One region of the Citrobacter sp. CRE-46 genome, then DNA from elsewhere that is predicted to be linked to it. Evidence: predicted binding sites of a transcription regulator. Region 1 holds the regulator's gene; the other holds the start of a gene.
What was found. The regulator LexA, encoded in region 1, represses DNA repair genes until DNA is damaged. The targets are predictions, from matches to a motif close to TNCTGTATGTACATACAGNA.
Positions count from the first base shown of each region.

Region 2: the regulator LexA is predicted to act here: its motif matches at 9,507-9,526, upstream of sbmC (DNA gyrase inhibitor SbmC).

Region 1 is NZ_CM184341.1:4,862,868-4,874,263, forward strand. It holds gene tyrB (aromatic amino acid transaminase) at 1-567, opposite strand, end outside; gene alr (alanine racemase) at 702-1,781, opposite strand; gene dnaB (replicative DNA helicase) at 1,927-3,342, opposite strand; gene AC534G_RS23620 (quinone oxidoreductase) at 3,407-4,390, shown strand; gene pspG (envelope stress response protein PspG) at 4,554-4,796, opposite strand; gene dusA (tRNA dihydrouridine(20/20a) synthase DusA) at 4,931-5,929, opposite strand; gene AC534G_RS23635 (cupin domain-containing protein) at 6,036-6,524, opposite strand; gene zur (zinc uptake transcriptional repressor Zur) at 6,639-7,157, shown strand; gene AC534G_RS23645 (CsbD family protein) at 7,199-7,408, opposite strand; gene dinF (MATE family efflux transporter DinF) at 7,540-8,865, opposite strand; gene lexA (transcriptional repressor LexA) at 8,997-9,605, opposite strand; gene AC534G_RS23660 (diacylglycerol kinase) at 9,715-10,083, opposite strand; gene plsB (glycerol-3-phosphate 1-O-acyltransferase PlsB) at 10,255-11,396, shown strand, end outside.
Region 2 is NZ_CM184341.1:2,046,610-2,058,005, forward strand. It holds partial or broken gene AC534G_RS09595 (LysR substrate-binding domain-containing protein) at 38-1,022, shown strand; gene yoeI (membrane protein YoeI) at 1,185-1,247, shown strand; gene plaP (putrescine/proton symporter PlaP) at 1,237-2,598, shown strand; gene sbcB (exodeoxyribonuclease I) at 2,659-4,083, opposite strand; gene phsA (thiosulfate reductase PhsA) at 4,476-6,749, shown strand; gene phsB (thiosulfate reductase electron transport protein PhsB) at 6,764-7,342, shown strand; gene phsC (thiosulfate reductase cytochrome B subunit) at 7,339-8,106, shown strand; gene dacD (serine-type D-Ala-D-Ala carboxypeptidase DacD) at 8,246-9,418, shown strand; gene sbmC (DNA gyrase inhibitor SbmC) at 9,543-10,010, shown strand; gene AC534G_RS09640 (FUSC family protein) at 10,097-11,155, shown strand; gene AC534G_RS09645 (DUF496 family protein) at 11,394-11,396, shown strand, end outside.

The sequences.
Region 1 (11,396 bases):
ATCTGCACCGGTCGGGTTATGGCAGCACGGATGCAGCAGCACGATGCTGCGCGCTGGTAAGGTATTCAGCGTGGCCAGCAGGTCATTGAAACGTACCCCGTTGGTTTCATTGTCATACCAGGGGTAAGTACTCACTTCGAATCCAGCCCCTTCAAAAATCGCGATATGGTTTTCCCATGTTGGATCGCTGACCCATACGCCAGAGTCAGGGAAATAGCGTTTCAGGAAATCTGCGCCAATTTTTAGCGCCCCGGAACCACCCAGCGTCTGAATGGTTGCGACACGCTGTTGCAGGAGAACCGGATGATCCGCGCCAAACAGCAGCGGCGCAATGGTATTACGATACGTGTTCAGACCTTCCATCGGTAGATACAGCGAAGCGCCATGCGGTTGGGCATTGAGTCGGGCTTCCGCCTCCGTCACCGCTTTAAGCTGAGGAATAATGCCGTCTTCGTTGTAGTACAGACCAATGCTGAGGTTCACTTTGTCGCTACGTGAATCTTCTTTGAATCGCTCCATGAGCGATAAAATCGGGTCGCCAGCGTAGGCGTCAACTTTTTGAAACACGAGGTGGTTCTCCAGGTTTACAGGCAGAGGATAAGAACACAATAAACCGGAAGCGGAAGAAGATCGAGAGGATGTTGCAGTTGGCGAGCATATTGCCGGATGGCGGCGTTCCGCCTGTCCGGCATATCATGAACTTAGTCGATATACTTCATCGCCACCCTTGAGGTCAGGCGCGTGATAAGTTCGTAAGCACTTACTTTCGTCATTTCAGCAATGCGTTCCACGGGCAAACCTTCACCCCAAAGAATCACTGAATCACCGGCCTTATCCTGTGCCTCAGGGCCTAAATCGACGCAGATCATATCCATCGCGACGCGACCAACGATCGGCACTTCACGACCATTGACCAGCACCGGTGTTCCAGACGGCGCCGCACGCGGGTAACCATCACCATAACCCATCGCCACCACGCCTAAACGCGTGTCGCGCTCGCTCTGCCAGGTACCGCCATAGCCGACCGGTTCGCCCGCTTTGTGCTCACGCACCGCAATCAGGCTGGAGTTTAGCGACATCACCGGCTGGCAGCCAAAATCGGCACCGATAGAGTGGTTTTCCAACGGTGAGACGCCGTACAGAATCAGCCCCGGACGCGCCCAGTCGAAGTGAGATTGCGGCCACAGCAGAATACCACCGGATGCGGCAATCGAACGCTGCCCCGGTTTGCCTTCACAGAAGCTATTAAAGATATCGAGCTGCTTTTCAGTCGCGCCACACTCAGGCTCGTCCGCGCGTGCAAAGTGGCTGACGATATTGACCGGCTGGCGCACATTTTCACATTGCGTCAGGCGCTGATAAAACGCCTCGGCCTGCTCAGGACGCACGCCCAGGCGGTGCATGCCCGTGTCGAGCTTCATCCAGACGGTGACCGGTTCAGCCAGTTTTGCGGCCTCCAGGGCCTCGAGCTGCTCCAGGTTGTGTACGGCGGTATGCAGACGCTGCGCGGAGATAGTCGGCAGATCGGTGGCATCGAAAAATCCCTCCAGTAGCAGGATAGGCTGCGTGATGCCCCCCGCGCGAAGCCGCAGGGCTTCTTCAAGACGAGCGACACCAAAAGCGTCCGCATCGGGGAGCGTTCGCGCGGTCTCTAACAGACCATGGCCGTAAGCGTTCGCTTTCACGACCGCAACCAGTTTACTGGCAGGAGCCAGTTCACGCAGACGTTGCAGGTTGTGTCGCAGAGCGCGGCGGTTAATAACTACAGTTGCCGCTTGCATGTGTATTCCTTAATAAAAGAATCTCCTAAATCATTCGTGTTGCAGAAAGGCGACAAGCCTGAGAATCCCCGGAAGCTTAGTAAACTAAGTGACCGGGGTGAACGGGCGAAGTCAACGCATCTGCAGCATGAAGGATGACGGAGATTTATTCGTCGTCGTATTGTGGGCCCGCATAGTTGTCGAATCGCGACCACTGTCCGTTAAACGTCAGGCGAACCGTTCCGATCGGACCGTTACGCTGCTTACCAATAATAATTTCGGCGATGCCTTTTAAGTCGCTGTTTTCGTGATAAACCTCATCACGATAGATAAACATGATTAAGTCGGCATCCTGCTCGATGGAGCCGGATTCACGCAGATCTGAGTTGACCGGACGCTTGTCGGCGCGTTGTTCCAGAGAGCGGTTAAGCTGCGACAGCGCCACCACCGGCACATGCAGTTCTTTCGCTAACGCTTTCAGCGAGCGGGAAATTTCAGCAATTTCCAGCGTACGGTTGTCGGAAAGCGACGGCACGCGCATCAGCTGCAGGTAGTCGATCATGATAAGTCCGATACCGCCGTGTTCACGGGCGATACGACGGGCACGCGAACGCACTTCCGTTGGCGTCAGGCCGGAGGAGTCATCAATATAGATGTTTCGTTTCTCCAGCAAAATACCCATTGTTCCGGAAATTCGCGCCCAGTCTTCGTCATCCAGTTGACCAGTACGAATTTTTGTCTGGTCTACGCGTGAAAGCGAGGCCAGGGAACGCATCATGATCTGCTCTGAGGGCATTTCAAGACTAAAGATAAGAACCGGCTTATCCTGCAACATCGCCGCATTTTCGACGAGGTTCATTGCAAATGTTGTTTTACCCATCGACGGACGCGCGGCGACGATGATGAGGTCTGACGGCTGCAAACCAGCGGTTTTTTTGTTGAGGTCGTCATAACCGGTGTTCACCCCGGTGACGCCGTCGTGCGGCTGCTGGAATAGCTGCTCGATACGCGCGACGGTAGCGTCGAGCACATCGGTAATGTTTTTCGGGCCTTCGTCTTTGTTGGCGCGGCTTTCAGCGATTTTAAAGACGCGAGACTCCGCAAGATCCAGCAGGTCTTCACTGGAACGTCCTTGCGGATCGAATCCGGCTTCCGCAATTTCGTTCGCGACCGAAATCATGTCACGGACAACGGCACGTTCGCGGACGATATCCGCATAAGCGCTGATGTTGGCCGCACTTGGCGTATTTTTCGATAACTCAGCCAGGTACGCAAAACCGCCGACGCTGTCCAGTTGGCCCTGAACCTCCAGCGACTCTGCCAGGGTAATCAGATCGATGGGTTTTCCCATCTCCTGCAGGCGATGCATTTCCGTAAAGATATGCCGGTGCGGGCGGGTATAAAAATCCTCCGCGACCACGCGTTCGGCCACGTCATCCCAGCGTTCGTTATCCAGCATTAAACCGCCCAACACCGACTGTTCCGCTTCAATCGAGTGCGGCGGTACTTTCAGCCCGGCGACCTGGGGATCGCGCTCACGAGCATCAGTCTGTTGTTTGTTGAAGGGTTTATTTCCTGCCATAGTGAATGGAGTTACCGAGATAATGATTGGGTCGAAAGATTACCACATTTCTTTTGGAGGAAGCATGGCAACACGTATTGAATTTCACAAGCATGGTGGGCCTGATGTACTCAAGGCTGTGGAGTTTACGCCGGTTGACCCGGCGGAAAACGAAATCCAGGTCGAGAATAAAGCGATAGGGATCAACTACATCGACACCTACATCCGCAGTGGTCTTTATCCGCCGCCTTCTCTGCCCAGCGGTCTGGGTACCGAAGCCGCAGGCGTGGTCAGCAAAGTTGGCAGCAAAGTGACGCACATCAAAGCTGGCGATCGCGTGGTGTATGCTCAGTCTGCGCTTGGCGCTTACAGCTCAGTGCATAACGTGCCGGCTGATAAAGCCGCTATTCTGCCTAACGCTATCTCGTTTGAACAGGCCGCCGCCTCGTTTCTGAAGGGGCTGACCGTTTTTTACCTGTTGCGCAAAACCTATGAAATCCAGCCTGACGAACCGTTTTTATTCCACGCAGCCGCAGGTGGCGTCGGTCTGATCGCTTGTCAGTGGGCGAAAGCGTTGGGAGCGAAACTGATTGGCACCGTCGGCAATGCGCAAAAAGCGCAAATTGCGCAGCAGGCCGGGGCGTGGCAGGTAATTAACTATCGTGAAGAAAGCATTGTTGAGCGGGTAAAAGAGATCACCGGCGGTAAAAAAGTGCGGGTGGTGTACGACTCGGTGGGGAAAGATACCTGGGAAGCCTCTCTCGATTGTCTGCAGCGCCGCGGACTGATGGTCAGTTTTGGCAACGCGTCCGGACCAGTTACCGGTGTAAATTTAGGGATTCTTAATCAGAAAGGTTCGCTGTACGTGACCCGCCCTTCGCTCCAGGGTTACATCACCAACCACCATGAATTAACCGAAGCCAGCAATGAGCTGTTCTCGCTGATTGCCAGCGGGGTGATCAAAGTGGATGTCGCACCTGGTCAGACATTTGCGCTACACGACGCGCAACGGGCCCATGAAGTGCTGGAAAGTCGCGCCACGCAGGGATCGAGTCTGCTGATCCCGTAAAGAATTAGGGCTTCCCGCAGGAAGCCCTTTCTTTTTTTAGTTCGGCTGTATGTAGGGTACAGCTCGATGAATTCGTTAACCAGGCAATAGTGACAGATTTGATAATCAATTCCTATTTGGTTCTAAAGGCAATGTTTCAGGTTGTGACGGACCACTCAATACCTTAGTAAAATCGGCGGTTATTGCGCTGATACTGTGGGACTTTTGGCGCTTTTATCGCCTTGATCACCCACACCACGGCAACGGCCAGTAACAGCCAGGGCAACAGTTTAATCATCAAGGCAAATAGCCCGCCCAAAAACATGACGACGGTGGCTACCACCAGCGCGGCCAGCACCCCCAGCAACGAGACGCCGGTGACCATCAGCATGATAAAAAATCCAATCACAAAAAGTAGTTCCAGCATGACTCTCTCCCGAAATAAAATACTCTCCATTCCTTTACAAGAAACATGCCAAAGTTAATCCACTGATTTATAAAACAAAAAACCCTGTGACAACGCACAGGGTGTGGTGAAATTAACTAACTTTTAGTGAGAAACTAACGCTTATCGGCCACCAGCTTCAAAGCATGTTCCAGGACGTTAATATCGGCTCCGGCTTTATGCGCGTTCTCACTCAGGTAACGACGCCACTGACGTGCGCCGGGGATCCCCTGAAACAGTCCCAGCATATGGCGCGTCACATGCCCCAAATAGGTTCCCTGACTCAGTTCACGCTCAATATATGGGTACATGGCACGCACCACGGCGACCGGATCGGCATCATGAGTAGCGGCGTCAAAAATTTCGCGGTCGACCGACGCCAGAATTCCGGGATTTTGATAGGCTTCACGCCCCACCATCACGCCATCCATATGCTGCAGATGCTTTTTCGCTTCTTCCAGCGATTTAATACCGCCGTTGATCGACATCGTCAGATGCGGGAAATCACGCTTTAACTGATAAACACGGTCATAATCCAGCGGTGGGATCTCGCGGTTTTCCTTCGGGCTTAACCCGGACAGCCAGGCCTTGCGGGCGTGAATGATGAACATCTCGCATTCGCCGTTGCCAGATACCGTGTTGATGAAATCGCACAGGAATTCGTAGCTGTCCTGATCATCAATGCCGATTCGGGTCTTCACCGTCACCGGAATCGACACCACATCGCGCATCGCCTTGACGCAATCGGCGACCAGTTGCGCATTCCCCATCAGACAGGCGCCAAACATGCCATTCTGTACGCGGTCGGAAGGACAACCCACGTTGAGGTTAATTTCGTCATAGCCCCGCTGTTCAGCGAGCTTCGCACACTGCGCCAGCGCAGCCGGATCGCTCCCGCCCAGTTGCAACGCGAGCGGATGTTCTTCTTCGCTATACGCCAGATAATCGCCTTTACCATGAATGATCGCTCCGGTGGTCACCATCTCCGTATACAGCAGCGTCTGGCGGGACAGTAAGCGCAAAAAGTAGCGGCAATGTCTGTCCGTCCAGTCGAGCATCGGCGCGATAGAAAAACGATGAGCGGGAAAAGCGGTAGACTGAGATTCAGGCAGCATGGCGAATATTCAAGCATCCGGTTAAAAAAGGGGCGCTACTATAGCATAGACCGATGCGATAGTGCGCCCCATCATCGTGGCTCGCACAGCATATTCTCACAGAGCGTTATTTGCGCCCCGGCTTGCCGTCATGTGGGCCAAAAAACTGCGGCGGATGGTCAACCCAGCGATCCTCGCGCGTGGCGGCATAGACCGGGTTAAGCGGGTAATAAATGCGATTATATTTTTTGTTTGCCTCACCCACGACCAGCAAGCGCACCTCTTCACTGGTGTTATTGATAAAGGTGTGGCACACCCCGGTTCCTGCCGGAAAACCGACGCTGTCGCCAGGTTCGAGCTTCCATAAATAGCCGTTAATCCAGGCTTCCGGATAACCTTCCAGCACATAGATAAACTCTTCTTCATCGCTTTCGGCATGAGGATAAGATGTGCGACGCCCCGGCGGCAGGCGTTCATGATGAATACCTAGTCTTCCTAACCCCAGTTTACGGGCAAGCGGCGCGCCAATAGCAAAAAGTTCATTGCTGTCGGGGTAGGTGGAGTCATCAGCCCCCTCCACCTCTCGCCAGTGGCGAATACAGTCGGGTCTTTTCATGTGGATTCTCCAGAATACGATGCGTCAGGTATAGCACACAGCGGCGGATCTCGGCGTTTTAAGCAGAACATGATAAAGTAAGGGATTAACCTTTCACACAAATCGAGGCGCCAAATGGACAAAACCACCACGCAGGAGTTATTGGCTCAAGCTGAAAAACTCTGTGCGCAACGCAACGTGCGGCTAACGCCACAGCGCCTCGAAGTGCTGCGCCTGATGAGCCTGCAGGAAGGCGCTATTAGCGCTTATGACCTGCTCGACCTGCTACGGGAAACCGAGCCGCAGGCCAAGCCACCGACCGTTTATCGTGCGCTCGATTTTCTGCTGGAACAAGGTTTTGTACATAAAGTGGAATCGACCAACAGCTACGTGCTGTGTCACCTGTTCGATCAACCGACCCACAGTTCTGCGATGTTTATTTGCGATCGCTGTGGCGTGGTAAAAGAAGAGTGTGCGGAAGGTGTGGAAGACATCATGCATATGCTGGCGGCAAAAATGGGTTTTGCTCTGCGGCATAACGTGATTGAAGCTCACGGGCTGTGCCCGGCATGCGTGGAGGTTGAAGCCTGTCGCCATCCAGGCGAATGTCAGCATGACCACTCAATTCTGGTGAAAAAGAAAGTCGGTCGCTAAGCCAGAGAGCGTACATCCTTGTACTCTCAGGAGGGGACTAATTACCAGCGGTAATCGTTGCGGGTTTCCCAGTCAGTGACTTCTTTCTCCGCCTGATCTTTTGCATAACCGTAACGCTCCTGGACTTTACCGACCAGTTGGTCACGTTTGCCTTCAATGACCGTCATATCATCGTCGGTCAGTTTGCCCCATTGCTCTTTCACTTTACCTTTGAACTGTTTCCAGTTGCCGCCGACTTCGTCTTTATTCATCATCAAATCCTCATCGTTAGGTTGTGAATAGCCAGAGTATCTCGTCCAACTCCGCTATCTTTTCTGCTGGACGTGAGAATAAGTGTAGTCACTGATTCGGCATTCGATTCACTATTCAGAATTTTTAACCGTCAGGCTTCAACGAACCACGTCCCGTTGCGCCAGTGACGTCGCCAGATAAAGGCCAGTGAAAGCCCGCGCAGGGCGAGAAACACAGTGAGTGCCAGCCACAAACCGTGGTTACCCAGCAGCGGTAAAGCCAGTAACGTTAATGCGAATCCCGCGGCGGCAACGGCCATGCTGTTGCGCATTTCTGCAGCCCGTGTTGCGCCGATAAACATACCGTCCAGCAAATAACACCAGACGCCAACCAGCGGCAAAATCACCTGCCAGATAAGATAACGATCGGCCAGCAGTTGAATCTGCGGGAGCGAGGTCAGCAACGCTATAATGTGCTCGCCAAACAGGGCATAAACCAGCGAAAACAGAATCGCCACAAGACCGGACTGTCGGCAGGCTGCGCGCCAGACATCCAGTAACTGGCTGCCATCCCGTGCGCCATAGGCCTGACCAGAATGCGCTTCAACGGCGTAGGCAAACCCGTCCAGCGCGTAGGCGGTAAAGGTCAGCAGGGTCATCAGAACGGCATTTACCGCAATGATATCGCTCCCCAGGCGCGCGCCCAGCACCGTAATGGCACCGAAACAGAGCTGTAGCAACAGCGAGCGCAGCATGATGTCGCGGTTAAGCGCCAGTAAGCGGCGGAAATTGCCACGCCAGGCCTGTTTCAACATTGCCAGCGAAATTCCGCGCATATGCAGGACTTTGCGTACCATTAACAGACCGATCAGCAAGGTGGCATATTCGGCGGTGACCGTCGCCAGCGCCGCGCCCTGCACGTTCATATGCAGGCCCATCACCAGCCATAAATCGAGCACAATATTGAGAACATTACCGACAATCAGCAGGATAACCGGCGCCCGTGCATACTGAACGCCAAGCAGCCAGCCGAGCAGTACCAGATTCGCCAGCGAGGCGGGGGCGCTTAACCAACGGATTTCCAGGAAACGTCGGGCCTGCTCCAGTACGGCTTCACTGCCGCCGACAATATGCAGAGCCAGATCGATAATCGGCGTCCGAAACAGTGCGATAAGCAGCCCCGCCCCCAGCGCCAGCATTAGCGGCTGCACCAGCGCACGCGCCAGTGCCTGCGGATTTTTCGCGCCAAATGCCTGGGCGGTAAGACCTGTGGTGCTCATGCGTAAAAAAAGCAGCAACATAAAGAGAAAACTGGTCGCGGTGGCGCCAACGGCAACGCCGCCAAGATAGACCGGACTATCCAGATGACCAATGACCGCGGTATCGACCAATCCCAGCAAGGGAACGGTGATATTGGAGAAGATCATCGGTAAGGCAAGACGCCAGAGTGCTTTGTCGGAGGAGGTAAAGAAAGGCATGAAATAGAGCCTGAAAAGAAGTTAGAGGTACTGGAAGATGTTGCCCTGGCCCGGTAAGCGCAGTGCCACCGGGCGAGTTGCCGGATGGCGACGCAAACGTCTTATCCGGCCTACAGGGACTCAACAGAGTATTACAGCCATTCCCCGTTACGAATGACGCCTACCGCCAGCCCTTCAATAGTGAAGTTTTGCTCGCGCAGGTCGACCACAATGGGTTTGAATTCGCTGTTTTCTGGCAGGAGTTCAACCTTGTTGCCCTGTTTTTTCAGGCGCTTCACCGTCACTTCGTCGTCAATGCGCGCGACAACAACCTGACCGTTACGCACATCCTGTGTTTTATGCACGGCCAGCAAATCACCGTCCATAATCCCGATGTCTTTCATCGACATACCGCTGACGCGCAGCAGAAAATCGGCGTTCGGTTTGAACAGTGAAGGATCGACCTGATAATGGCCTTCGATGTGTTGCTGCGCCAGAAGTGGCTCACCTGCCGCAACGCGCCCGACAAGCGGTAAACCTTCTTCTTCTTCCTGCAACAGACGAATACCACGCGATGCGCCGGATACAATTTCCAGCACGCCTTTACGCGCCAGCGCTTTCAGATGTTCTTCAGCAGCGTTTGGGGAACGGAACCCCAAACGCTGCGCGATCTCCGCACGCGTCGGTGGCATACCTGTCTGGCTAATGTGATCTCTAATAAGATCAAACACCTCTTGCTGCCTGGCCGTTAACGCTTTCATTCCGCCCCCTGGGTGTATATACAGTTATGCTGTGAGTATATACAGCTAAAGGTGATTTTGGAACCGCAAACTGCACAAAAAACAGGAGAATGATGAAGTTGTGGAATCTTTATCGCAAATGCGACCACAACAGGATGCCCCAGGTGATCAGGGCGACAAAAATCGACAGCAATACCGCCGCCGACCCCATGTCTTTCGCACGACCAGACAGTTCGTGGTACTCGGAACCGATACGATCAACCACCGCCTCTATCGCACTGTTAAGAATTTCAACGATCATCACCAGCATCACGGAACCAATCAGCAACACGCGCGTAATGGCGTCGACGTCCAGCCAGCAGGCGATGGCAACGCCTAGCAGAACGGCAACGCTTTCCTGACGAAATGCCGCCTCATTAATCCATGCGGCGCGAAAACCTTTCCAGGAATAGCCTGCAGCTTTGATAATTCGGGTGAATCCAGTGGTATTATTGGCCATCAAAAAGAACCTTTTTACATTATTAGCGTCAATGTCATTGTAACGTTACCCCGTTTGTTTCAGGGTGTGGCAAAGCAGCGCGAAGTATGACCGGATACACCAGAAATTCACTAAACTTTCTGATATCCTTGCAGCGCATTTGCATTATTAACCAGAGGCTTTACATCGTTTATGTCCGGCTGGCCACGAATTTACTACAAATTACTGAATTTACCATTAAGCGTACTGGTAAAAAGCAAGTCTATTCCGGCGGAACCCGCACCGGAATTGGGGCTCGATACTTCTCGCCCCATTATGTACGTCCTACCGTACAACTCCAAAGCAGACTTGCTGACGCTGCGCGCCCAATGTCTGGCGCACGATCTCCCGGATCCCCTGGAACCGCTGGAGATAGACGGAACTCTACTGCCGCGCTACGTGTTTATTCACGGCGGCCCACGTGTCTTCACCTATTACACGCCAAAAGAAGAGTCTATTAAGCTATTCCATAACTATCTCGACTTGCATCGCAGCAATCCAGACCTGGATGTGCAGATGGTGCCGGTTTCGGTGATGTTTGGCCGTGCGCCCGGGCGCGAAAAAGGCGAGGTCAACCCGCCGCTGCGTATGCTGAACGGCGTACAAAAATTCTTTGCTGTGTCCTGGCTGGGTCGCGACAGCTTTGTCCGCTTCTCCCCGTCGGTTTCCCTGCGTCGTATGGCGGATGAACACGGTACAGATAAAATTATCGCCCAGAAATTGGCGCGCGTAGCGCGTATGCACTTTGCACGCCAGCGCCTGGCCGCAGTCGGTCCGCGCCTCCCTGCCCGACAGGATCTGTTTAACAAGCTGTTGGCCTCAAAAGCTATCGCGCGCGCGGTAGAAGATGAAGCGCGCAGTAAAAAAATCTCCCACGAAAAAGCGCAGCAAAATGCGATAGCGCTGATGGAAGAGATTGCCGCCAACTTCTCCTACGAGATGATCCGTCTGACAGACCGTATTCTGGGCTTTACCTGGAACCGTCTGTATCAGGGGATTAACGTTCATAATGCAGAGCGTGTACGCCAGTTGGCGCACGATGGCCACGAAATCGTCTATGTTCCGTGCCACCGCAGCCATATGGACTATATGCTGCTGTCGTACGTGCTGTATCATCAGGGTCTGGTTCCGCCGCACATCGCGGCAGGCATCAACCTGAATTTCTGGCCAGCAGGTCCGATCTTCCGCCGTCTGGGCGCGTTCTTTATTCGTCGTACCTTCAAGGGCAACAAGCTTTATTCCACCGTTTTCCGCGAATACCTGGGCGAGTTGTTCAGCCGCGGCTACTCGGTTGA
Region 2 (11,396 bases), 2.4 Mb from region 1:
CCAGCAGAGTGTCGCTGTATACCGCCAGGGGGCGAGTATGAAACCACTGCTGGACGTTCTTATCATCCTCGATGCGTTAGAAAAAGAGGGCAGTTTCGCGGCGGCGTCGGCAAAATTGTATAAGACGCCGTCTGCGCTTAGCTACACCGTCCATAAACTGGAAAGCGATCTTAATATTCAGTTATTAGATCGCAGTGGGCACCGGGCTAAGTTTACCCGCACCGGTCAAATGCTGCTGGAAAAGGGGCGAGAGGTATTGCACTCCGTCCGCGAACTCGAAAAGCAAGCCATTAAACTTCATGAAGGCTGGGAGAATGAACTGGTCATCGGCGTCGATGATACGTTTCCCTTTTCACTGCTGGCCCCCCTTATCGAATCCTTCTATCAACATCACAGTGTGACGCGCCTGAAGTTTATTAACGGCGTGCTGGGTGGTTCCTGGGATGCACTTACTCAGGGGCGGGCGGATATTATTGTCGGCGCTATGCACGAACCGCCGGCGGGGAGCGAATTTGGTTTTGCGCGGCTTGGCGCGCTGGAACAGGTGTTTGTGGTTGCGCCGCATCATCCGCTGGCACAGGAACAGGAACCGTTACATCGGCGTACTATTCGACGATTTCGCGCCATCGTGGTGGGAGAGAATGCGCATCAAGCGAACATCTCCGGCGTTCAGGTGTTGGACGATCAGGAAGCGATTACCGTTTTTGACTTCAAAACCAAGCTGGAGCTGCAAATCAGTGGTCTGGGATGCGGATATATTCCCCGTTATCTGGCGCAGCGATTTTTGGACAGCGGCGCGCTGATTGAGAAGAAAGTGGTCGGACAAATTCTGTTTGAACCCGTGTGGATAGGGTGGAATGAACAGACCGCCGGGCTTGCCAGCGCCTGGTGGCGGGACGAGATTTTAGCAAATAGTGCTATTGCCGGGGTGTACGTTAAAACGGATGCTGATAAATCAATCAGTTGAGAAAAAATATTTTTTTACAGTTGCTTCAATCTCTTGTTATTTCTCCCCAAATTAGTGCAAAATACGCCGCTTGCAAAAAATGACATTAACCGACGTTTTAATACGCGTCGGTTATTTTTTTGCATCAAACCAATCATTCATAAAAGAGGCCGGGCTTCGTACCGGATAGATACTTACTTAAAAATCGACAGTTGTTGTCGCTGAGGATTAACAAAAAATGGGGCAATTTTTTGCTTACGCGACGGTTTTCGCCGTAATGGAGGATAACCATGTCGCATAACGCTACTCCAAACACCTCTCGCGTGGAATTACGTAAAACGCTTACGCTGGTTCCGGTTGTCATGATGGGCCTTGCCTATATGCAGCCGATGACGCTGTTCGATACATTCGGTATCGTCTCAGGAATGACCGATGGTCACGTCCCGACAGCTTACGCCTTCGCACTGATCGCCATCCTCTTTACCGCACTAAGCTACGGTAAACTGGTACGCCGCTATCCGTCCGCAGGCTCTGCCTACACTTACGCTCAGAAATCCATTAGCCCGACCGTTGGTTTTATGGTTGGCTGGTCATCGCTGCTGGACTACCTGTTCGCGCCGATGATCAACATTCTGTTGGCGAAAATTTATTTTGAAGCGCTGGTGCCTTCGATTCCATCGTGGATGTTCGTGGTGGCGCTGGTGGCCTTTATGACCGCCTTCAACCTGCGTAGCCTCAAGTCCGTCGCTAATTTCAACACCGTGATCGTGTTGTTGCAGGTGGTGCTGATTGCAGTGATCCTCGGCATGGTCGTTTATGGCGTGTTCGAAGGGGAAGGCGCCGGTACGCTGGCGAGCAGCCGTCCGTTCTGGTCGGGTGATGCGCACGTGATCCCGATGATCACCGGGGCTACCATCCTGTGCTTCTCGTTCACCGGGTTTGACGGTATCAGCAACCTGTCAGAAGAAACCAAAGATGCTGAGCGCGTGATCCCGCGTGCGATTTTCCTGACTGCGCTGATTGGTGGCCTGATCTTTATCGTCTCCACTTATCTGTTGCAGTTGTACTTCCCGGATATCTCGCGCTTTAAGGATCCGGATGCTTCGCAGCCGGAAATCATGCTGTATGTTGCTGGTAAGTTCTTCCAGGTCGGCGCGCTGATTTTCTCTACCATTACCGTACTGGCATCCGGTATGGCGGCGCATGCAGGCGTTGCGCGTCTGATGTACGTGATGGGTCGTGACGGCGTATTCCCGAAAAGTTTCTTCGGTTATGTACACCCGAAATGGCGTACTCCGTCCATGAACATCATTCTGGTTGGTGCGATTGCTTTGCTGGCAATCAACTTCGACCTGGTGATGGCGACGGCGCTGATTAACTTTGGTGCGCTGGTGGCGTTTACCTTCGTTAACCTGTCGGTAATCTCCCAGTTCTGGATCCGTGAGAAGCGTAACAAGACGCTGAAAGATCACTTCCAGTACCTGTTCCTGCCAATGTGCGGTGCGCTGACCGTTGGCGCGCTGTGGGTGAACCTGGAAGAAAGCTCAATGGTTCTGGGCCTGATCTGGGCGGGTATCGGTCTGATCTACCTGGCGTGCGTGACCAAAAGCTTCCGCAACCCGGTACCGCAGTACGACGAAGATATCGCGTAATAACTGCATTTAGCTGAAAAAAAAACGGAGACATGTTCTCCGTTTTTTTATACGTGGGATTTAGACAATCTCTTGCGCATATTGCCAGAGTGCTTTCAGCAGCGTCAGCTTCTCTTTGTTATCCGCATAATGCTGACTCAGCATCTGTAATTCATTGGCGTAATTTTGCAAAAACTCCGGCGTGAATACCTGACGACGATGGTCCAGCCAGCGCTGTTGTTCGGCTTCATCCAGCGTTCCGGGGAAGTTACGCGCGCGGTAGTTAAACAGCAGCTTTTCAATGCGTTTATCGACAAAGGTGATATCCAGCGCCGGTAAATTGCGCGGTTCGGTTTCCTGAACGATTTTCATCGCGGCGCGGTCGGCATCGCTGAAAAAGCCGTTGTACAACTGGGCATCTACGTTATCCGATGGCGCAAAGGGTTCCGCCTCGGCAAAGATAGCCACGACTTTGTCGCGTACCTGTGGGTTTTCGCGCAGAATTTTGAGATTATCCAGACAATGCTGGCGGTTAATACCGAGACGATCGGCATCTTCCGGGCGCAGGGTGTTCGCCTGTGCCAGTACCGGACATTTGTTGATGTGCACCAGTTTAACCGGCACTGCGGGGTTATCTCCCAGATCAGCCTTAGCGGTATAGAGCCGCTCACGCAGCGCGTCGCTGTCCAGTTCGAGCAGCGGTGAAATATCACCGGCCAGATCGACCATGATAACCGCGTTGCGATTTTCCGGATGCCAGGCCAGTGGCGCCACCCAACTGGTGTTACCGCGCCATGCGCCGAACATGCCCGAGACATGGACCAGCGGCTTCATCTGCGGCACATCAATTAGCGCCGCCAGTTTGTGCTTATTACGATGGCTATAGAGATATTCAAACAGACGTGGCTGGCGTGACTTGACTAATTGCGCCATCGCAATCGTGGCATACACATCGGCCATTGCATCGTGGGTGTTGGCATGCTCAATCCCATTCGCTTTGGTCAAATGTTCCAGGCGGAAGCTGGGCAAGCCATCGTCGTTTTCCGGCCAGTTAATACCTTCAGGACGCAGGGCATAGCAGGCACGCATTACATCCAGCAGATCCCAGCGCGAATTATCGTTCTGCCAGCTCCAGGCATAGGGATCATAGAAATTGCGATACAGGATATTTCGCGTCACTTCATCATCGAAGCGCACGTTGTTATAGCCCAGAATACAGGTTTTCGGTACGGTAAACAGGGCGTGAATACGCGCAGCAAAAGCAGCTTCATTTTCTCCCTTTTCACGTGCTTCTTGCGGGGTGATGCCGGTAATCAGTACCGCCTCGGGCTGTGGTAGATAATCATCTGCGGGTTTGCAATAAAAGACTTCAGGTTCACCGATAATGTTGAAATCATTATCTGTGCGGATAGCCGCAAATTGCGCGGGTCTGTCCAGCGCCGGATGGGTACCAAAAGTCTCGTAATCGTGGAAGAGAAAACCAGGTTGCTGCTTGCCGTCATTCATTGTTCAGTTATGTCCGGGATCAATTTAGCGCTTATCCAAGAATACCAAAAAATAGCGAGGTAATCAGCAAGAGGATTATCGATGCGGAATGGCCTACGCAAGAAAATTGCGCTAAACACGGCTTTGAACGAATGATTAATTATTTTCTTACCGTTAAAGGAAATTACTGGAATAAACTTTCTTAAAATCACACCTTGGGAAATAAGTTAATTGATAACCATTATTGTTATTTCATTTTCTGTTTTCTGGATGTTTTAAAAGTCTTTTAAAAACAACGGCCTTATATTTCTATTAATGCGCTTGTATGCATTGTAATAAAATGTGAGTGAGGTTAAAAATTAATAATATAAACTCCATATAATAATTGGATATATCTAATAACAGGAGGTTATATGAGCATAAGTCGGCGTAATTTTTTACGAGGGGTGGGTATAGGTTGCTCAGCCTGTGCGATAGGCAGTTTTCCACCAGGCGCACTGGCGCGGAATTCTCCCGAGCACATAAAAGGGAAAACATCCCTGACGCCAAGTTTGTGCGAAATGTGTTCTTTTCGCTGCCCAATTCAGGCTCAGGTAATTAATAATAAGACGGTTTTTATTCAAGGAAACCCTAATGCGCCTCAGCAGGGGACGCGTGTCTGCGCGCGCGGAGGCAGCGGTGTTAGCCTGGTCAACGACCCGCATCGTATTGTTAAACCGATGAAACGCACAGGACCTCGCGGGAGCGGTGAGTGGCAGGTAATTAGCTGGCAGCAGGCATATAAAGAAATTGCCGAAAAAATGACGGCAATAAAAGCGCAGCATGGTCCTGAGGGGGTCGTATTCTCTTCCAAGTCCGGTTCGCTTTCCGGCCATTTATTTCACCTCGCGACGGCTTTTGGATCGCCGAACACGTTTACTCACGCCTCGACATGCCCCGCCGGAAAAGCGATTGCCGCTAAAGTTATGATGGGTGGCGATTTAGCCATGGATATCGTCAATACCCGTTATATGGTCTCTTTTGGCCATAACCTCTATGAAGGCATTGAGGTTGCCGACACCCATGAATTGATGACCGCGCAGGAAAAGGGCGCGAAGATGGTCAGCTTTGATCCCCGTTTGTCCGTCTTCTCCAGCAAAGCGGATGAATGGCATGCGCTTAAGCCTGGCGGTGACCTACCGGTGCTGATGGCCATGTGTCATGTCATGATCAAAGAAAATCTGTATGACGCAGACTTTGTGGCACGCTACACCACAGGGTTTGACCAACTGGCTGAGGCGGTCCAGGAGAGCACGCCGGAATGGGCGCAAAAGCTCGCTGATGTGCCTGCCGATGTGATTATCCGCGTCACCCGCGAAATGGCCGCCTGCGCCCCTCACGCCATTGTCAGTCCGGGTCATCGTGCGACGTTTTCGCAAGAAGAAATTGACATGCGGCGCATGATTTTCACCCTCAATGTGTTACTTGGAAATATTGAGCGTGAGGGTGGGTTGTATCAGAAAAAAGCGGCGGCAACGTACAATAAGCTGGCCGGAGAGAAAGTTGCTCCCGTGCTGGCAAAACCCGATGCCAAATTACCCAAGCCAACGGCGCAGCGTATCGATCTGGTGGCCCCGCAGTTCAAGTACATCGCGGCCGGCGGCGGCGTAGTGCAAAGCATTATTGATGCCGTCTTAAAGCAAACGCCGTATCCGGTGAAGGGATGGATCATGTCCCGACACAACCCTTTCCAGACCGTGACCTGTCGACCAGACCTGGTCAAGACCGTTGAACAGCTCGACCTGGTGGTCAGTTGCGATGTTTATTTAAGCGAAAGCGCGGCGTATGCCGATTATCTTTTGCCTGAATGTACTTACCTTGAACGCGATGAAGAAGTTTCTGATATGTCGGGCCTGAATCCAGCCTATGCCTTGCGTCAGCAGGTGGTTGAGCCTATCGGTGACGCGCGTCCGAGCTGGCAAATCTGGAAAGAACTGGCTGTTCAGTTAGGCCTTGGGCAATTCTACCCATGGCAGGATATGCAAACGCGCCAGTTGTACCAGCTTAATGGCGATCATGCGTTATCTGCTGAGCTGCGTCAGAAAGGGTATCGCGAGTGGGGTGTTCCGTTATTGCTGCGCGAACCCGAAGCGGTGCGTCAGTTTGTGGCACGCTATCCGGGTGCGGTAGCGGTTGATAGCGACGGCACTTATGGTGAGCAGCTGCGTTTTAAATCCCCGTCAGGAAAAATCGAACTCTACTCTGCCGAGCTGGAAACACTCCTGCCAGGCTACGGTGTTCCTCGCGCCCGCAATTTTGCGCTCAAAGGCGACAATGAACTCTATTTTATTCAGGGCAAAGTGGCGGTTCATACCAATGGCGCAACGCAATATGTGCCACTGCTGAGTGAGCTGATGTGGGACAACGCGGTGTGGATCCACCCGCAAACGGCCCGTGAAAAAGGCATCAAAAGCGGCGATGACATCTGGCTGGAAAATGCAACCGGTAAGGAAAAAGGCAAAGCGCTGGTCACCGCCGGTATTCGACCCGATACGCTATTCGTCTATATGGGATTTGGCGCCAAGGCAGGAGCCAAAACAGCCGCGACGACGCACGGTATTCATTGCGGTAATTTGCTTCCGCATGTCACCAGTCCGGTGTCAGGTACGGTGGTCCACACCGCTGGCGTTACGCTTCGTCGGGCATGAGAAAGGAGTACATCATGAATCAATCAACAAACCCTTATGTCATGCTGCATGACGAAAAACGCTGCATTGGTTGTCAGGCGTGTACGGTTGCCTGCAAGGTACTGAATGACGTGCCTGAAGGTTTTAGCCGCTTACAGGTACAGATCCGTTCACCGGAACATGAACCCGAGGCGCTTTCCCATTTCCAGTTTGTTCGTGTTTCTTGCCAGCATTGTGAAGATGCGCCGTGCGTCAGCGTTTGTCCAACCGGTGCATCATTCCGCGATGAAAACGGCATTGTGCAGGTGGATAAGTCCCGCTGTATTGGCTGTGACTACTGCGTCGCTGCTTGTCCGTTCCATGTGCGCTACCTCAATCCGCAAACGGGAATCGCAGACAAATGTAATTTCTGCGCGGATACCCGTCTGGATGTTGAACAGTCGCCCGCCTGCGTTTCCGTTTGTCCGACGGATGCGTTGAAGTTTGGTCGTCGCGATGACCCGGAAATCCAGCACTGGATCAATCAAAAAGAGGTTTATCGCCAGCAGGATACGCGTAGTGGCCCGGTGAGTGTTTATCGGCGTAAAGAGATCCATCAGGAGGGTAAAGTATGAATTCTATCTGGGGAGCGGAACTTAACTATGCGCCGGACTACTGGCCGCTGTGGCTCATTTATGCGGGCGTTATTGTTGTGCTGATGATTGCGGGCCTGGTCACGCACGCGCTGTTACGTCGGATGCTGGCGCCAAAAACGGTAACCGGAGAGGAGCACCGGGAGTACCTCTATTCGCTGGCTGTTCGCCGTTGGCACTGGGGAAATGCGCTGCTCTTTATTCTGCTTTTGCTGAGCGGCCTGTTTGGCCACTTCTCTGTCGGGCCGGTAGTGTTGATGGTGCAGGTACATACCTGGTGCGGCTTCGCATTGCTGGCCTTCTGGATTGGCTTTGTGTTAATAAACGCAACCAGCGGCAACGGCTGCCATTATCGCGTGAAGTTAAACGGGTTAATATCACGCTGCCTGCTGCAAACGCGTTTTTATCTGTATGGCATCATGAAGGGCGAGCCGCACCCGTTTGCCGCAACGGCAAAGGACAAATTTAACCCACTGCAACAACTGGCCTACCTGGCCATTATGTACGCGCTGGTTCCGCTGTTGATCATCACCGGGTTGTTATGTCTCTACCCGCAGGTGTCAGGGGCGGGGCCGATAATGCTGGTGCTGCATATGGCGTTAGCGATTGTCGGCTTACTGTTCATCTGCGCACATATTTACCTGTGTACGCTGGGCGACACGCCAGGGCAAATTTTCCGCAGTATGTTCGACGGCTACCATCGCCATCGCAGCCATCACGCAGAGACTGCGCCACGCAAAGGATAATTTCGCGCGCGGTTTGTCTCTGACAGCCTTGTATGACAGCAAGAAAATGTGCCTTATGTCACATTTTCTTGCAATTTATTCAAGTTTGTTCGACAGAACTTCCGTAAAAAGAACGGCTATTTATCCCTTTTCTGAGGACATGCTGTTGAAACGCCGTTTGTTTATTGCCGCTTCACTATTCACGATGAGTTTTACGTCCGCCTGGGCGACCGATGCCGTCAGCTTCGCCCCACAGCCGCCTGCGATAAATGCCGGGGCGTGGGTATTAATGGATTACACCACGGGCCAAATTCTGACAGCCGGTAATGAACACCAGCAACGTAACCCCGCCAGTTTGACCAAGCTGATGACCGGCTATGTTGTTGACCGCGCAATCGACAGTAAGCGCATTAGTCCAACCGATATTGTCACCGTTGGGCGTGATGCCTGGGCGAAAGACAATCCGGTATTCGTCGGTTCATCCTTGATGTTCCTGAAACAAGGCGATCGCGTTTCGGTGCGCGACCTCAGCCGCGGGCTAATTGTTGATTCCGGGAATGATGCCTGCGTGGCGCTGGCTGATTACATCGCCGGGGGACAACCGCAGTTTGTGGCGATGATGAACAACTATGCGCAAAAGCTGAACCTGCAGGATACCCATTTTGAAACGGTTCATGGTCTGGATGCGCCAGGTCAGCATAGCTCTGCTTACGATCTGGCCGTATTGTCGCGAGCTATCATCCATGGTGAACCGGATTTCTACCATATGTACAGTGAGAAAAGCCTTACCTGGAACGGAATCACGCAGCAAAACCGTAATGGCCTGTTGTGGGATAAAACCATGAACGTGGATGGTCTGAAGACAGGGCATACGTCCGGTGCCGGGTTCAATCTGATCGCTTCCGCCGTTGATGGACAACGTCGACTGATTGCGGTTGTGATGGGGGCGGAGAGTGCGAAAGGCCGTGAAGACCAGGCGCGTAAGCTGCTGCAATGGGGACAACAAAACTTCGATACGGTGCAGGTTTTGCGTAGCGGTAAGCAGGTCGGTACTGAACGGATCTGGTATGGCGACAAAGAAAAAATCAGCCTGGGCACCGAGCAGGATTTCTGGATGGCCCTGCCTAAAGCGGAAGTGGCTAACATTAAAGCAAAATATGTCCTTGATAAGAAAGAACTGGTTGCACCAATCGCGGCACATCAGCGTGTGGGTGAAATTGAACTCTACGATCGGGATAAGCTGGTGGCGCACTGGCCTCTGGTTACGCTGGAGTCCGTCAGCGAAGGTGGCGTTTTCTCGCGTCTGAGCGATTATTTCCACCACAAGGCGTAGTTATTTCCTGGAATGCCTGACTGGCAAGAGTGCGAATCTGCTCACATAATAATCACTATTTACTTGTGGCCGTAATACCTAAAAATTATACTGTATATACATACAGTATAATCACGGAGGTTATATGGAGTACGAGATTAAACAGGTCGATAAACGCAGGATTGCCGGTTTTCACATGGTTGGTCCGTGGGAACAAACGGTAAAGCAAGGTTTTGAGCAGTTAATGAAGTGGGTCGACGGGAAGCAAATTGTTCCGCTGGAATGGATAGCCGTTTATTACGACAATCCTGACGTTGTCCCGGCGGAGAAACTGCGTTGCGATACCGTGGTATCTGTGCCTGAAGATTTTGCGATCCCGGAAAACAGCGAAGGGGTGATCCTGACCGAAGTGGCGGGTGGCGACTATGCTGTTGCCGTTGCGCGTGTAGAAAATCATGACTTTGCGACGCCGTGGTACCAGTTTTTTGACTGCCTGACGCAAGATACGACTTTCGAAATAGCTGCTAAACCCTGCTTTGAAGTGTACATGAACAATGGCATCGAGGATGGCTACTGGGACATTGAAATGTACATACCGGTGCAGTCGAAGTAACTGTTTTTGATGCAAATCAGGATGATATTTTCAGGCAATAAACGAGTACAATCTTGTTCTTTGCTATTCGCTGACGGAGTGCATGAGTGCGTGCCAATAAGTCACTGAGCCCTTTTGAAATTCGTTTGTATCGTCATTATCGTGTAGTGCACGGTATTCGCATTGCGCTTGCGTTTATTCTCACTTTTCTGTTGGTACGCCTGTTAAACATTCCTGAAGGTACATGGCCTCTGATCACGCTGGTGGTGATCATGGGGCCTATTTCTTTTTGGGGGAACGTTGTTCCCAGAGCTTTTGAACGTATTGGCGGCACGATCCTGGGATCGGTGCTTGGGCTGGTGGCCCTGCGTCTGGAGCTTTTTTCGCTTCCGCTGATGCTGATATGGTGCGCGGTGGCGATGTTTCTCTGCGGTTGGCTGGCATTGGGCAAAAAACCGTATCAGGCGCTGTTGATTGGTATTACGCTTGCCGTTGTAGTGGGTGCTCCCGCTGGGGATATGAATACGGCGTTATGGCGTGGCGGCGACGTTATTCTTGGATCGTTGCTGGCAATGCTGTTTACCGGCGTGTGGCCACAACGGGCATTTATACACTGGCGTATTCAACTGGCGCATTGCGTAACGGGGTACAATCGGGTGTACCAGGCGGCGCTCTCCCCCAATCTGCTTGAACAACCGCGACTGGAGAAGCATTTACAACAGCTGTTGAGCGAGGTTGTCAAAATGCGCGGGCTCATCGTCCCTGCCAGTAAAGAAACGCATATTCAAAAATCCATTTTTGAAGCTATTCAGACGGTTAATCGTAACCTCGTCTGCATGCTCGAGTTGCAAATCAATGCGCTCTGGGCCAGCCGTACCAGTCACTTTGTTATGTTGAATGCGCATACTTTGCGTGAAACCCAGCTCAGGACGCAGCAGGCGCTACTGACAATAACGCATGCATTATATGAAGGTAATCCGCAGCCAGTACTTGCCAATACGGAGAAGCTCAATGATACCGTGGTGGAGCTGCGTCAGCTTATCGCTGAGCATAAGGGCAATAATGTCGCGGAAACGCCTATTCACGGCTACGTTTGGTTGAATATGGAGATGGCGCGACAGCTGGAGTTACTTTCTCATTTAATCTGTCGCGCGCTGCGCAAATAAAGAGCAGACGAGGGGATTGGTTTCACTGCTGCTTCGATTCAGCAACGATTAGAGGTATGATACTGTAAAAGGCTAAAACCATTGGTAACTGCAATGGCTTTACCCTCGATAATTCAGGTTTCAACCATGCATTGTCGATGCAGATGCAACTTGAAGTATGGCGGGCATGAAAGTAATGTTGACCCACTTTAGCCGTTGTTTAAACGAATCCGAATCTCACATTATCAGGGGTGTAAAAATG